Regions from separate parts of the Streptomyces sp. NPDC002701 genome, predicted to be linked through region 4. Evidence: riboswitches for the same ligand, from Rfam matches in the RefSeq annotation. Region 4 holds a riboswitch; each other region holds the start of a gene.

Region 1 (3,450 bases), on a different contig from region 4:
CCGGCCAGCAGGTCGTCGCCGTGGAGGTACTCCTGGACGCGCCCCTGGAGGCCGAGCCGAAGGGCCTGGACGGCATCGCCACGATCATGGCGAGGGCCTTCTCCGAGGGCACCGACAAGCACTCCGCCGAGGAGTTCGCCGCCGAGCTGGAGCGCTGCGGCGCCACCCTCGACGCCCACGCCGACCACCCCGGCGTACGCCTCAGCCTCGAAGTCCCCGTCTCCCGGCTGCCCAAGGCGCTCGGCCTGCTCGCCGACGCCCTCAGGGCGCCCGCGTTCGAGGACGGCGAGATCGAGCGGCTGGTGCGCAACCGGCTCGACGAGATCCCCCACGAGACCGCCAACCCGGCCCGCCGGGCCGCCAAGGAGCTGTCCCGGCAGCTCTTCCCGGCGGACTCGCGCATGTCGCGCCCGCGCCAGGGCACCGAGGAGACGGTCACCGCGATCGACTCCGCGGCCGTACGCGCCTTCTACGAGAGGCATGTACGCCCCGCCACGGCCACCGCGGTCATCGTCGGCGACCTCACCGGCGTCGACCTCGACGCCCTGCTCGCGGACACCCTCGGCGCGTGGACCGGATCGCAGGCCGAGGCGCGTCCCGTGCCGTCGGTGACCGCCGACGACACCGGCCGCGTGATCATCGTCGACCGTCCCGGAGCCGTCCAGACGCAGTTGCTCATCGGCCGCGTCGGCGCGGACCGGCACGACCGCGTGTGGCCCGCCCAGGTGCTCGGCACGTACTGCCTCGGCGGCACCCTCACCTCCCGGCTGGACCGCGTCCTGCGCGAGGAGAAGGGATACACCTACGGAGTACGGGCGTTCGGGCAGGTGCTGCGCTCCGCTCCGGACGGGACGGGCATCTCCATGCTCGCCATCAGCGGCTCCGTGGACACCCCGAACACCGGCCCGGCGCTCGACGACCTGTGGAAGGTGCTGCGCACGCTCGCCGCCGAGGGCCTGACGGACGCGGAGCGCGACATCGCCGTGCAGAATCTGGTGGGTGTGGCGCCCCTGAAGTACGAGACCGCGGCCGCCGTCGCGGGCACGCTCGCGGACCAGGTCGAGCAGCACCTGCCGGACGACTTCCAGGCCACGCTGTACCAGCAGCTCGCCGCGACCGGCACCGTGGAGGCCACCGCGGCAGCCGTGAACGCCTTCCCGGTGGACCGCCTGGTGACCGTGCTCGTCGGTGACGCCGCGCAGATCGAGGAGCCGGTCAGGGCCCTCGGCATCGGTGAAGTCAGCGTCGTGACGGCCGAGTAGCGACTGGCCGGTGACCGACAGCGGGTGGGCCCGGGCGACCGACGAGGTGCCCGGGCCTGCCGTTGTCCGCCTTCGTCCATGGTTGCCTGATCTATCCGTATTGGTAGGGAGGTTGCCTGTCTGCTCTGTGGCATGCGCTACAAAAGTGGTGATCCGTTTGTCGTTTGAAAGAGGCGCCGCTTAGCGTCGGTCCGGCTGTTCGTCAGGCAGTGCGCCGCGCCCGCGGCACCGGACAGTCATCGCCGAGTCCCCGTACGGCGCGAGCCAGGGGAGCCGGGGACCCACCGTCCCTGGGGTGAATCGGACGCCCTTCCCGAAGGGGGTCCGTAGGAGACCTTCCTGCTCCGAACCCGTCAGCTAACCCGGTAGGCGAGAAGGAAGGAAAGGACCAGCCACTTCATGGCGTTCACCCGCGCCACGGGGAAGCACCGTCTTCCCAGCCGCATGACACGTACGACCCGTAGGACCGTCGGCGTCGCCGCCCTCGCCACCACCGGCGTCGTGGGCACCCTCGCCGCCCCGGCGTTCGCGGGGGAGAGCTCGGTCGCGCAGACCGGGCACACCGGCCTCACCCAGGCCGTCACCCTCGGCGACTCGGTCGCCCAGGAGATAGACGCACAGGCCACCGCCCAGCGGCAGGCCGCCGAGCAGGACGCCGCCCGCGAGAAGGCCGAGGCCGCCGCGAAGAAGCGCGCCGAGGAGGCCGCGGCGAAGGCCGAGGCCAGGGCCGAGAAGGAGCGCGCGGCGGAGGCCCGCGCCGCCCGTGCGGCCGAGCGCAAGCGCCTCAACGCGTACACCGCGCCGATCGCCGGTTCGTACGTCTCCACCTCCTACAAGGCCGGCGGCGCCGTCTGGTCCTCCGGCAGCCACACCGGCATCGACTTCCACGCCGCCAGTGGCACCGCGGTGCTCGCGGTGGGCTCCGGCACCGTCGTGGAGGCCGGCTGGGGCGGCTCCTACGGCAACCAGGTCGTCCTCAGGATGGCCGACGGCACGTACACCCAGTACGGGCACCTCTCGTCCATCGGTGTCTCGGTGGGCCAGACGGTCACTGCGGGGCAGCAGATAGCCCTCTCCGGGGCGACCGGCAACGTCACGGGGGCGCATCTGCACTTCGAGGCGCGCGCGACCGCGGAGTACGGATCCGACCTGGACCCGATCGCGTACCTCCGCTCGCACGGAGTGAACGTCTGACCCACGGCTCTCGGCGGAAGGCCCCGGCTCACCGAGCCGGGGCCTTCCGCCGGTCGATGCCCCTCGATGCGGGGTGAAGTGGCGTGTGTCCAAAAAATAGCCATGGATTCCGAACCGCCTTCGGAATTTCCCGTTCTCTGCAATAGAGTCGCTGAACAGGCGTCGATCGACCGCGTTTCGCGGGGATTAAGGCGGAGGTCCGGTCATGCGTATTCCCGCGCGCTCGGTATGCACGGCGATCCGGGACGACATCGTCGCGGGTGTCTACGAGCGCGGCAGCCGGCTGACCGAAGAACTGCTCGCACGCCGTTACGGCGTCTCGCGGGTCCCCGTGCGCGAGGCGCTGCGCACCCTGGAGGCGGAGGGCTTCGTGGTGACCCGCCGGCACGCGGGCGCGTGCGTCGCGGAGCCCACGGACCAGGAGGCCGCCGACCTTCTGGAGATGCGCGTGCTGCTGGAGCCGCTGGGCGCCGCCCGCGCCGCCCAGCGCCGCACCGAGGCCCATCTCAAGGTGCTGCGCGGCCTGGTCAGGCTGGGGCAGGAGCGGGCCAGGCGGGGCAACAGCGAGGATCTGCGCTCGCTCGGCGGCTGGTTCCACGAGACGCTCGCGCAGGCATCCGGCAGCCCGGCGCTGACCTCGACGCTCAACCAGCTGCGGCACAAGATCGCCTGGATGTACTCGGTCGAGGCGCCCGCGCACCCCGCCGAGTCGTGGACCGAGCACGGGGCCATCGTGGACGCCGTCGCCCGCGGCGACAGCGACCGGGCCCGGTCGGTCACGGCGCTGCACGCCGAGCGGGCGACGACCGCGCACCGGCTGCGCTTTCCCGGCGGGCACCGCGCCGAGCGTGTGAGGACTTCGCAACATCCCGTAAACACGGCGGGCCCGCGGTATTAACAGGAACACCGTATACAAAGAAGGTATTCGGCGGGCGACTATGTGCGCTGCCATTTTTTCGTGTGCCGCGTGCCGACCGTGCCGGTAATTGCGGAG
Region 2 (3,450 bases), on a different contig from region 4:
GCCAGGGAGTACGCCACCCGTCACGGGGGCCGCGAGGCAGGCCGGGCGGTGGCGGAGTACGAGGCGTACGCGACGTCGCTGGCGTTCCTGCGCCACCGGGGCCGGCACGGCCGCGCGGGAGCGGACTTCGCGGTGCGTGAGCGGGAGTTGCTGCACGAGCTGTGGGCCCGCCGGGAGCCGGCCCGCCCGGCGCTGGAGTACGCAGCCAGGGTGACGGCCCCGCCCCCGGCGCCGTCACCCTGGCCCGGGTACGGGTACCCGCAGGGATACCCGGCATACAACCCGTACCGCTCCTAGCCCCTGTCGTCACAGACGAGCCGGAACCCGAACCGTTCGGTTCGGGTTCCGGCTCGATGGAACAAAGACAGCCGCTGCTGTACGAGTTGCTACGGGTTGATCCGAGTTGCTACGGGTTGAGCCCGTTGCCCCGCAGCCAGGCCATCGGGTCCACCGGCGCACCACCGCTGGTGTAGACCTCAAGGTGAAGGTGCGCGCCGGTGACGTTCCCGGTCGCGCCCACACGGCCGATGACGTCGCCGGTGCTGACCTTCTGCCCGACGCTGACGCCGATCGACGACTGGTGGGCGTACCAGATCTCCGTACCGTCGTCGAGCGTGAGCACCGTGCGGTAGCCGTACGAGCCGTTCCAGCCCGCTTCTGTGATCGTGCCGCTGTGAACCGCCTTGAGCGGGGTACCCGTGGGAGCGGCGAAGTCCAGACCCGTGTGCTGGCCTGAGGACCACAGCGAACCGGCCTGGCCGTACGTCGAGGTGATCGTGTACGAGGAGGTGGGCAGCGTGTACTGCTTGGCGAGCTCGGCGAGGCGCGCGGCCTCGGCCTTCGCCCTGGCCTCTTCTTCCTTCTTCTCCTTGGCCGCGGCGGCCTTGGCCTTCGCCGCCTCCTGCTCCTTGGCCGCGAGCGTGGCGGCCTTCTTCGCGGCGGCGGCCTCGGCGGCCGCCTGGGCCTCGCGGTCGACCTGGTCCTGCTGGAGCTCGGCCTGGAGCATGATGCGGGCGCGCAGGGCCTCGCCGGCGTCCGCGTTGCCCTGCTCGGCGTCGGCGGTGGTGAGGCCGGCGGCGGTGAGCGGCGTGCTGGAACCCTCGGGGACCTCGTCGTCCGAGATCAGCGAGCCCACGTTCGGCAGGTCGGGGACCGAGATCGACACCGGCGGCTTGCCGGTCTGCGCGGTGGCCATACCGCCCGCGCCGACGGCGGCTATGACACCGACGCCCAGGACGGTCGAGCTGCGCGCGAGTCCTCCGCCACGCTGCTTGGAGACGCGGTGCCGGCCGCGGACGGGAAGGACGGTGTCCGCACTGGGATTCCAGACCTCCCAGGTCTCCTCGTCCTTGGGGGCACCGAAGGCGAAGGTGTCGGGCTTCTTCTCACCCGAGGTCTCACCCGTCAACTCGTTCGGCACGAACGAGGGTGCGGGCGCAGGCCGATTGGACGCCACGTGGGCGCGCTCCTTTCCTTCCTTCTCGCCTACCGGGTTAGCTGACGGGTTCGGAGCAGGAAGGTCTCCTACGCGCGTCAACCGCGGTGTACTCCACCGCGAAAGACACGCGATTCACCCCATGTAGGTGGTTCCCCGGTTCCCTTGCGGGATTCGGCGCGTGCGCACGGAGCCGTCTCTTGTGACGGCTGGGACGACCGCGCTGCGTTATCGAACGTTAATAGACCGAGGCACCTGATTCCAAGCTGTTCTTGATGATCGTTACGGCTCCTGGCCTGGACCAACAGGACGTCAGCGGGGTAAATCGGGCGAGTCGATCGCCGTTCACGGGCACCAATTTTGCTGACGATGTGTCAGCCGTTGTGCGCAGGGGCGTCATTCGACTACTGCAGGTGATATAGCCCTCGTAAAATCACCACACGCACCCCACGCACCCCACGCAGCACATGCCGCACACGCACGGCACGCAGCACCCGCAGTGTGGGGCACGGCGGGCCGGGATCACGGCCGTCGCACGGCGAGCAGCGCCATGTCGTCCGTGCTCCCGCCCCCGGTGTGCCGGTCGACATCGGCCACCAGCTCGGTGAGCAGCGCGTCGGGGCCGGTGAAGAACCGCCCGGCCAGCCGTCGCGCCGGATCGAAGAAGTCGCCCCGTTCGTCCCGGGCCTCGGAGAGTCCGTCCGTGTGGAAGAGCAGCATGGCCCCGCACGGGAACTCCGCCTCCTGCACGCGGTCGGGCCAGGCCCCGAGGTCGCCCATGCCGAGGGGCAGCGCGGGCTCCGCCGCGGCGAGCGTGCGCACGGTTCCGTCGGGAAGCAGGAGGAGGGGCCCGGGGTGGCCGCGGTTGACCAGGCGTACGCCCTGGGTGCCGTGCGGGATCTCGGCGAGCACGGCGGTGATGAAGCCTTCGAAGACCTCGACGCTGTCCCGCCGGACTCCCTCGCGCGTCAGTGCCCGCTCCAGCCGCTGGGCGACCGCCCCCAAGGTGGCCTCCTGTTCGGCGGCCTCGCGGAAGGCCCCGATGACGACGGCCACGGCCGCCACCGCGCCCATGCCCTTCCCTCGTACGTCCCCCACGACGAGCCGGACGCCGTAGGAGGTGTCCTGCACGGCGTACAGGTCACCTCCGATGAGGGCGTCGGCCTGCGCCGCCACGTATCTGACCGCGAGGTCGAGCCCGCCGGTCCGCGCGGCCGGTTCGGGCAGTACGGCCCGTTGGGCGGCCTCGGCGATCTCGTGCGCGGAGGCGAGGCGGGCGTTGCCCAGGGTCACCAGCCGGTTGATGACGACGGCGAGGCAGGCGACCGTGGCCACGGTGGCGATCTCGGTGACGGCACTCGCGTCGATGGTGAACCGCAGGGTCGCAAGGACCATGGCAGTCGTCCCCGCGATGCCCGTCCACACGGTGGCGCGGAGTGACAGGAGCGGTGCGGCGACAAGCAGGGCGGCGGTGAGGAAGGGGGCCGCGGTGAAGTACCGCGGGGTGAGGAGGTCGTAGAGGACACCCGCGACGATCAGGAGCGCCGGCAGCACGCGGACGGATTCGCGGGTGTACGACAGGGACCGCCTCTCGGGCGCCGCGACGGAGCCGGGCGCCGGATCGGCGGAGGGCTCGGCGGAGGCTTCGGCGGAGGCGGAGGGCTCGGCGGAACCCGGCGCCCGCTGCTCGCCCGCTCGACGCCCGTTCACCTGTCTCCTGCCCTCGGCCTGCGTCCAGCGTTCCGGGAGCGGGAGCGCGGGGCGAGCCGACGGGGACCGGGCGGGTGAGCGCCACCTCGTCCGACGTGCGGGCGCACGCCCCCCGGACGATGGACGGGGAGACGTGGACGGGAAAACACCTGAGGCCGGAATCCCATGGATTCCGGCCTCAGGTCTTCAGTAGCGGGGACAGGATTTGAACCTGCGACCTCTGGGTTATGAGCCCAGCGAGCTACCGAGCTGCTCCACCCCGCGTCGTTGAGACCAGTGTACGCCATCCGCGGGACGCGCAGCAC
Region 3 (3,450 bases), on a different contig from region 4:
GCAGGTCGCTGGCCTCGGAGGCGGCGTGGGCGACGGCGAGGGAGACACCGAGGATCGCGTTGGCGCCGAGCGAGCCCTTGTTGTCGGTGGCGTCCAGGTCGATCATCGCCTGGTCGATGAGGCGCTGCTCGGTGGCGTCGTAACCGACGAGCTCCGGGCCGAGCTGCTCGATGACGGCGAGGACGGCCTTCTCGACACCCTTGCCGAGGTAGCGGTTGGGGTCCCCGTCGCGGAGCTCGACGGCTTCGAAGGCACCGGTGGAGGCGCCGGACGGAACGGCGGCACGACCCGTGCTGCCGTCGTCGAGGCCGACCTCGACCTCGACCGTGGGGTTGCCTCGGGAGTCCAGGATTTCCCGGGCTACGACGACGTCGATGGACGGCACGAGCATCTCCTTCTGGGATGTGACGCAAGCTGTGCCGGGCCGGAGGCCCGGTTGGGTGCAGGCCGTGGTGGCCCCGCGGGATGAGCCTAACCGGCTGCCGGGCGTCACCGGGCCCCCGGCCGCCTCGTGGACGGAACCGAGAGGAAATTGTTTCCGAACGGAACAAAGACGGGGACAGAAAAAGCCCCGCCCCGGTGCGTACGGGGGAACACGCACCGGAGCGGGGAGCCCGTGGGGGACGGGGGTGGCCCTCACGCGGCCTCCACCATGGAGGACACGGATGTGAGAGCGCTGTGGTTCAGTCGCGACGCGGCTGTGGACGCGATCGCCGGCCGGGCCGGGGCCGAGCGGCCAGAACCCCGACCCGGGACGACGTCCGGCCCGCCGAGGGGGCGCGACCGCCGGGGTCAGCTGAGGTGCAGCTGCTGGCCCGGGAAGATGAAGTCGGCGTCGTCGACGATGTCGTCGTTCAGCTTGTAGAGCTTCGCCCAGCCGCCCTTGACGTTCTTCTTGTCGGCGATCTCGCTGAGGGTGTCACCCTTGACGACCTTGTACTCGCCGTCACCCTTCTTGACCTTCTTGCCGGTCGGGGTCTCGACGGTCTTCTTCGCGGCCGGCCGCTCCTGCGAACGCGAGGCACGCTCCTCGGCGGGCTGCGTGTTCTGCCGCTGCTGCGGCTGCGAGGTGCTCTGGCCGGAGCCGTTCGAGTTCGACGAGCCGGAGTCCGAGGGAGCGGTGTTGCCGGTCGAGGCGCCGGACAGGCCCACGCCACAGCTCGGCCAGGCACCCTTGCCCTGGCTCGCCAGCACCTTCTCGGCGACGGCGATCTGCTGGGACTTGGACGCCTGGTCGGCGGTGGAGGCGTACGCGTTGCCGCCGTACGCGGCCCAGGTGGAGGCCGAGAACTGCAGGCCGCCGTAGTAGCCGTTGCCGGTGTTGATCGACCAGTTGCCGCCGGACTCGCACTGGGCGACGGTGTCCCATTCGGAGGCGGTCGCGGCGGACGCGTTGCCGGCCGCCATCAGCGGGGCGGCGATGGCGGCACCGGTGACGCCGGCCAGTGTGGCGATGCGGGTGGCCTTGGACGGACGGCGGTGCTTGCCCTTGTTCGAAAGCAGCATGAAGCGATCCCCTCACCGACGCCTGCGAGGTGAGCTGTCGGGTTCGGGCCGAGTGAGTTGCCCGGCCGCGCGACACTGCTGTCACGCGGCTTAACCCCAAGCCGTGCCCGGTCTCGTCCCGACGACCGGGTCCGGCACTTACCTGGGTCCCCCGCTCCTGCCTACGGCGCTTTACGCGACGACTGTTCCCGTACGGCCGTTGGCAGGATTCGGCGTGCGACCGTCGGGGCCCACCAATGGCGAGCGGTCACGACCGTAGACATGCGGTCCGCCGAATTTCAAAGACGATCAGGGTGGTTGAGATCCATCTCTCACTTCACCAAATCGGACATTCACCGCGAACTACCGCTGGTTTTGGCCCGATTCGGCGCCTTGGTCACTACTTGCTCGCGGCCGCCGTGTCGTCGACGACGATGCTCTGACCGGGGATGATGAGGTTCGGGTCGGCGCCGATGGTGTCCTTGTTCGCGGCGTACAGCTCGCTCCATCCGCCCTTGACGTCCTGGGAGTCGGCGATGGCCGAGAGACTGTCCCCGTTGCGGACCACGTACGAGCCCTCGGGGGCGAGGACGCGCGAGTCGCTGTCCCCGCGCGAGGCGTGCCGGCCGGCGTAGTCGTCCGCGCGGGGAGCGGTGTCGGCCGCCTCGGCGCTGCCACCGCGGTGGCGGCCGGAGCCCTCGGTGTCCACCTCGGTCGAAGCGTCGTCGTTCTGGGCGGACTTGTCCGAGTCGTCGGTCTTCTTCGTACCGCCCGTGGAGCCGCTGTCCGTTCTCTGCGCGCCCGAGCCGGAGTCGCCCACGGAGGCCGGACCGCTGTCCAGGGACGCGTCGGACTTCGTGCCGCCGCTCTCCTCCGTACCGTCCGTGTCGGACGGCGCGTCGGCGGAGTCCTTGGCGAGGCCGGTGTCGACGTTCGCGGAGTCGGAGTCCTCGGTCAGGCCGGCGAGCAGGCCGCAGGTCGCCCAGGCGGTCGTCCCCTGGTCCGCGAGGACCTTCTCGGCGACGGCTATCTGCTGCGAGCGGCTGGCCTGGTCGGCGCTCGGCGCGTAGTCGAGGCCGCCGTACCCCTCCCACGTCTCCTGGGTCATCTGGAGCCCGCCGTAGAGGCCGTTGCCGGTGTCGGCGCTCCACGAGCTGCCGCTCTCGCACTCGGCGACCGCGTCCCAGGTCGTGCCGCTGGCGGCGCTCGCGCCGGTCGCGCCGAGCAGGGGGATCGCGATGGCCGATCCGGTCACGCCCGCGGCGACGAGGAGCGCCGGAGCCTGGCGGGGGCGACGATGACGGCCGTTCCCGGAGAGCATGCGATTGCCTTTCGCGTGACAGCAAGGAATACGCACAGGACACAGCGATGAGCTGCGCTCGTGACTGCTGCGACCGGCGAGACCTGCCGCATTGATGGGTGAACGTATAGGCACTCGAACTCTTGTCACAAGTCGATGCAGCGTAGATAACGTGAAGATCACAAAGTTGACGGAGACTCACCTTCAGGTGCCCCGACTGCTACCGCCTGCCAGACTTCGCGACCGGGGTGAACTCCACCGGAAGCGTGCGCAATCCCCGCATGATGAGCCCTCCCCGCCACCTCAAATCGGCGGAATCCGCCGCGAGTCGCAGGTCGGGCAGGCGGGTCAGCAGCGTGGTCAGCGCGGTCCGGCCCTCCAGCCGGGCGAGGGGCGCGCCGAGGCAGTAGTGGATGCCGTGGCCGTAACCGAGGTGCGGGTTGTCACGCCGGGAGAGGTCGAGGGTGTCGGGGTCCCCGAACCGGTCGGGGTCACGGTCGGCCGCCGCGAGCACGACGAGTACGGGATCTCCGGGGGCGATGTCCTGCCCGCCGACGCTGAGGTGTTCGGTCGCGAACCGCCAGGTGGCCAGCTCCACGGGCCCGTCGTAGCGGAGCAGTTCCTCCAGGCCGGTCTCCAGCAGGTCCGGCCGGCCGGCCGCGAGG
Region 4 (3,450 bases):
CGGCTTCGGCGGGGCGAGCCGCGCCTGGCACGCGTACCAGCGCGCGTACGTGATCCCGGACGCGGACCGATACCGGCCCGTGCTCTACAACTCCTGGGAGGCCACGGAGTTCGACATCTCCGAGGAGCAACAGCGCGCCCTCGCCCGCCGGGCCGCCGACATGGGGGTCGAGCTGTTCGTGGTCGACGACGGCTGGTTCGGGGCGCGCACCAGCGACCGGGCCGGGCTCGGGGACTGGACGCCCAATCCGGACCGCTTCCCCGGCGGCCTCAAGCCGCTGGGCGACCACGTGCACGGGCTCGGGATGCGGTTCGGTGTCTGGGTCGAGCCCGAGATGGTCAACGCGGACAGCGACCTGTACCGCGCGCACCCGGACTGGGTGCAGTTCCAACCGGGACGGAAGAGGACGGAGCTACGCAATCAGCTCGTCCTGAACCTCGCCCGCGAGGACGTCCAGGAGTACCTGTGGGACCAGCTCGACACGCTGCTCTCCAGTGCCCCGATCGACTACGTGAAGTGGGACTTCAACCGCTGCTTCACCGACGCGGGCTGGCCGGGCGAGGCGTACCCGCAGAGGCTGTGGGTGGACCATGTGCACGCTCTGTACGCCCTGTTGGACCGGCTGCGGGCGGCCCATCCGGGAGTGGCCTTCGAATCCTGCTCGGGCGGCGGCGGCCGGATCGACCTCGGAATCATGTCCCGTACGGACCAGGTGTGGACATCCGACAACACGGACCCGCTCGACCGGCTCGCCATCCAGCACGGGTTCAGCCAGGTGCATCCCGCGCGGGTGATGGCCGCCTGGGTCACCGACAGCCCGAACACGCAGCTCAACGGACGCGTCAGCTCGCTGCGTCTGCGGTTCGTCAGCGCGATGACCGGCGTGCTGGGAGTCGGCGGCGACCTGACCCGGTGGAGCGACGGGGAACTGGCCGAGGCGCGGGGCTGGGTGGAGCTCTACAAGGAGATCCGGCCCGTCGTGCAGGGTGGTGACCTGTACCGGCTGCGGGCGCCCGAGGGCGGCCTGAGCGCCGTGCAGTACGTCCGTGGCGCGGAGGTCGTCGTCCTGGCCTGGCTCCAGGCGCAGCACTACGGTGAACCGCTTCCGCCGCTCAGGCTGCGCGGCCTCGACGCGAGGGCGTCGTACGAATGCCTCGAAACGGGCGAAGTGCACCGGGGTGCGGTGCTGTTGCACCACGGGGTGCGGACGGGGCTGCGTGGGGACCTGGATGCGGCAGTTATCCGACTGCGTCGCATGTGACTGTTGTGTCCGTAATGGAGCTTTCGTTCCAACTCGCCCTCGGGTGAGGGCTCCTGGGGCGGCCGTGGTGAGCAGTGTCATAGTCGTGACGTTCCGCTGTCGCCATGCTCGCGTAAGTCCGCTTTGTTTCCTGGGGCGCAGCGGACGCGGCGGTCCCCCGGTTCACACACGGTGACGGGTAGGCACACCTGGGATCAAGAAAACGGAGCACACAGGAAACCCCAGAGGTTGTTCCCGCCTCTCCATGTCGCTTACGTTCACCTCCAATCCGGACGGACGCCCAATCCTGCCGCCGCCCGGAATCCGCACTCACCCGTACGAGGCAGGAGCGGGGGACCCACAGGTACGACGCCTGTTCCGGTCTCCGGAACGGCTAGGGGTTAAGCCGCGCGCAAGCACGGCCGGGCATCTCCAGCTCGCACCCGACAGCTCACCTCGCAGGCGCCGGAGAGGAATTCGTCATGCCCGCGAAGGGTAAGCACCGCCGTCCCAAGGCCCAGCGTCTCACTCGCTCCATAGCCGCCGCCGGAACCGGGGGCGCCGCACTGGCCCTGCCGCTCCTCGGCGCGGCCGGAGCGCACGCGGCGACTCCGCAGTCCGCCGCCGACTCCGTCCCGAGTACCTCGAATGCCGCGGGCAAAGCCCCGGAATCCGCTCCGGCCGCCGAGAAGAAGGCCGAAGCGCGAAAGGGCGAGGCCAAGAAGGTCACGACCAGGACGTACGCCGTGCGGTCGGGCGACTCCCTGTCGAAGATCGCCGACACGCAGGACGTCACCGGCGGCTGGAAGAAGCTGTACGCGGACAACCGCACCTCGATCGGCGGTGACCCGTCGCTCATCCACCCGGGTCTGAAGCTCGCGCTCGGCGGCAAGGCCGCCGCCACCCCGAGCACCGGCTCCAGCACCTCCGGGTCCGGCCAGTCCGCCGACAGGAAGACGGACACGGACAAGAAGGCGGCCCCGAGCAAGAAGACGACGACCACGGCGTCCAGGACGGCGGCCACCGCGACCGCCACCGGCTTCTCGCTGCCGGTCGCGAGCCCCACGGTCGGCACCCCGTACAAGATGTCCGGCAGCATGTGGTCCAGCGGCTACCACACCGGCGTCGACTTCGTGGTTCCCACCGGCACCTCCCTGAAGGCCGTCGGCGCCGGCACGGTCGTCTCCGCCGGCTGGGGCGGCGCGTACGGCAACCAGGTCGTCATCCGGCTCGCCGACGGCCACTACGCCCAGTACGCCCACCTGTCCTCCCTCTCCGTCTCGGCCGGTCAGACCGTGACCGGGGGCCAGCAGGTCGGCCTCTCCGGCGCGACGGGCAATGTCACGGGTCCGCACCTGCACTTCGAGATCCGCACCGGCGCGGGCTACGGCTCGGACGTGGACCCGCTGGCCTACCTGCGCGCCAAGGGCGTCTCCCTCTGAGACCGGGCCCGCAGTCGCGGGCCGTACCGCCCGGCTCGTCCGTTCCGAAGGCCGGACCCCCTGATCCCCGGGGTCCGGCCTTCGGCATGCCGTGACGCCGGTGTCCGGGAGCCGCGGCACGATTCGTGTAGGCGCCCGTTATTCCGGGGTTGACCAACACTTGACGCGTGGCTTTTCTCACCGGTCGTCAACCCCTTCCTACGGTCGCGTAGCTCACACCGGAAGGTGAATCATGGGCCGACGTGGCAGACGATTCGAAGAACGACAACAGATCACCGATCGGGTCGTACGTGGCGGTGGGGGACAGCTTCACCGAGGGCGTCGGCGACCCCGGCCCGGACGGGGCGTACGTCGGATGGGCGGACAGGTTCGCGGTGCTGCTCGCGGACCGGCGGCCCGAGGGCGACTTCAGGTACACCAATCTCGCGGTCCGCGGGAAGCTGCTCGACCAGATCGTCGCGCACCAGCTGCGGCGCGCCAGGGAACTGGCTCCGGACCTGGTCTCCTTCTGCGCGGGCGGCAACGACATCATCCGGCCGGGCACCGACCCCGACGAGGTCGCCGAACGCTATGAACGCGCCGTCGCGGACCTCACGTCGGCCGTCGGCACGGTCCTCGTGACCACCGGCTTCGACACCCGTGGCGTACCCGTGCTCCGGCACATGCGCGGCAAGATCGCCACGTACAACCTGCATCTGCGGGCCATCGCCGACCGGTACGGCTGTCCGGTGCTCGACCTGTGGTCCCTCAGGACCATCCAGGACCGGC

Evidence for each region. A riboswitch is a leader RNA that binds a small molecule or an ion and turns the genes downstream of it on or off. The one in region 4 is predicted to bind cyclic di-AMP.
Region 1: linked by a shared signal. The riboswitch ahead of ACFYXC_RS28700 (M23 family metallopeptidase) and the one ahead of ACFYXC_RS07035 (peptidoglycan DD-metalloendopeptidase family protein) in region 4 are both predicted to bind cyclic di-AMP.
Region 2: linked by a shared signal. The riboswitch ahead of ACFYXC_RS15855 (M23 family metallopeptidase) and the one ahead of ACFYXC_RS07035 (peptidoglycan DD-metalloendopeptidase family protein) in region 4 are both predicted to bind cyclic di-AMP.
Region 3: linked by a shared signal. The riboswitch ahead of ACFYXC_RS11570 (transglycosylase family protein) and the one ahead of ACFYXC_RS07035 (peptidoglycan DD-metalloendopeptidase family protein) in region 4 are both predicted to bind cyclic di-AMP.

What each region holds. Positions count from the first base shown of each region.
Region 1 is NZ_JBIAQL010000013.1:114,956-118,405, forward strand. Features, by position in the region: gene ACFYXC_RS28695 (M16 family metallopeptidase) at 1-1,262, shown strand, start outside; cyclic di-AMP (ydaO/yuaA leader) riboswitch at 1,493-1,649, shown strand; gene ACFYXC_RS28700 (M23 family metallopeptidase) at 1,662-2,456, shown strand; gene ACFYXC_RS28705 (GntR family transcriptional regulator) at 2,662-3,354, shown strand.
Region 2 is NZ_JBIAQL010000005.1:17,994-21,443, forward strand. Features, by position in the region: gene ACFYXC_RS15850 (PrsW family intramembrane metalloprotease) at 1-297, shown strand, start outside; gene ACFYXC_RS15855 (M23 family metallopeptidase) at 407-1,456, opposite strand; cyclic di-AMP (ydaO/yuaA leader) riboswitch at 1,468-1,625, opposite strand; gene ACFYXC_RS15860 (PP2C family protein-serine/threonine phosphatase) at 1,958-3,145, opposite strand; tRNA gene ACFYXC_RS15865 (tRNA-Met) at 3,336-3,409, opposite strand.
Region 3 is NZ_JBIAQL010000003.1:706,158-709,607, forward strand. Features, by position in the region: gene eno (phosphopyruvate hydratase) at 1-385, opposite strand, end outside; gene ACFYXC_RS11570 (transglycosylase family protein) at 793-1,506, opposite strand; cyclic di-AMP (ydaO/yuaA leader) riboswitch at 1,511-1,685, opposite strand; gene ACFYXC_RS11575 (transglycosylase family protein) at 1,886-2,806, opposite strand; gene ACFYXC_RS11580 (cytochrome P450) at 3,006-3,450, opposite strand, start outside.
Region 4 is NZ_JBIAQL010000002.1:614,721-618,170, forward strand. Features, by position in the region: gene ACFYXC_RS07030 (alpha-galactosidase) at 1-1,261, shown strand, start outside; cyclic di-AMP (ydaO/yuaA leader) riboswitch at 1,562-1,718, shown strand; gene ACFYXC_RS07035 (peptidoglycan DD-metalloendopeptidase family protein) at 1,723-2,682, shown strand; gene ACFYXC_RS07040 (SGNH/GDSL hydrolase family protein) at 2,925-3,450, shown strand, end outside.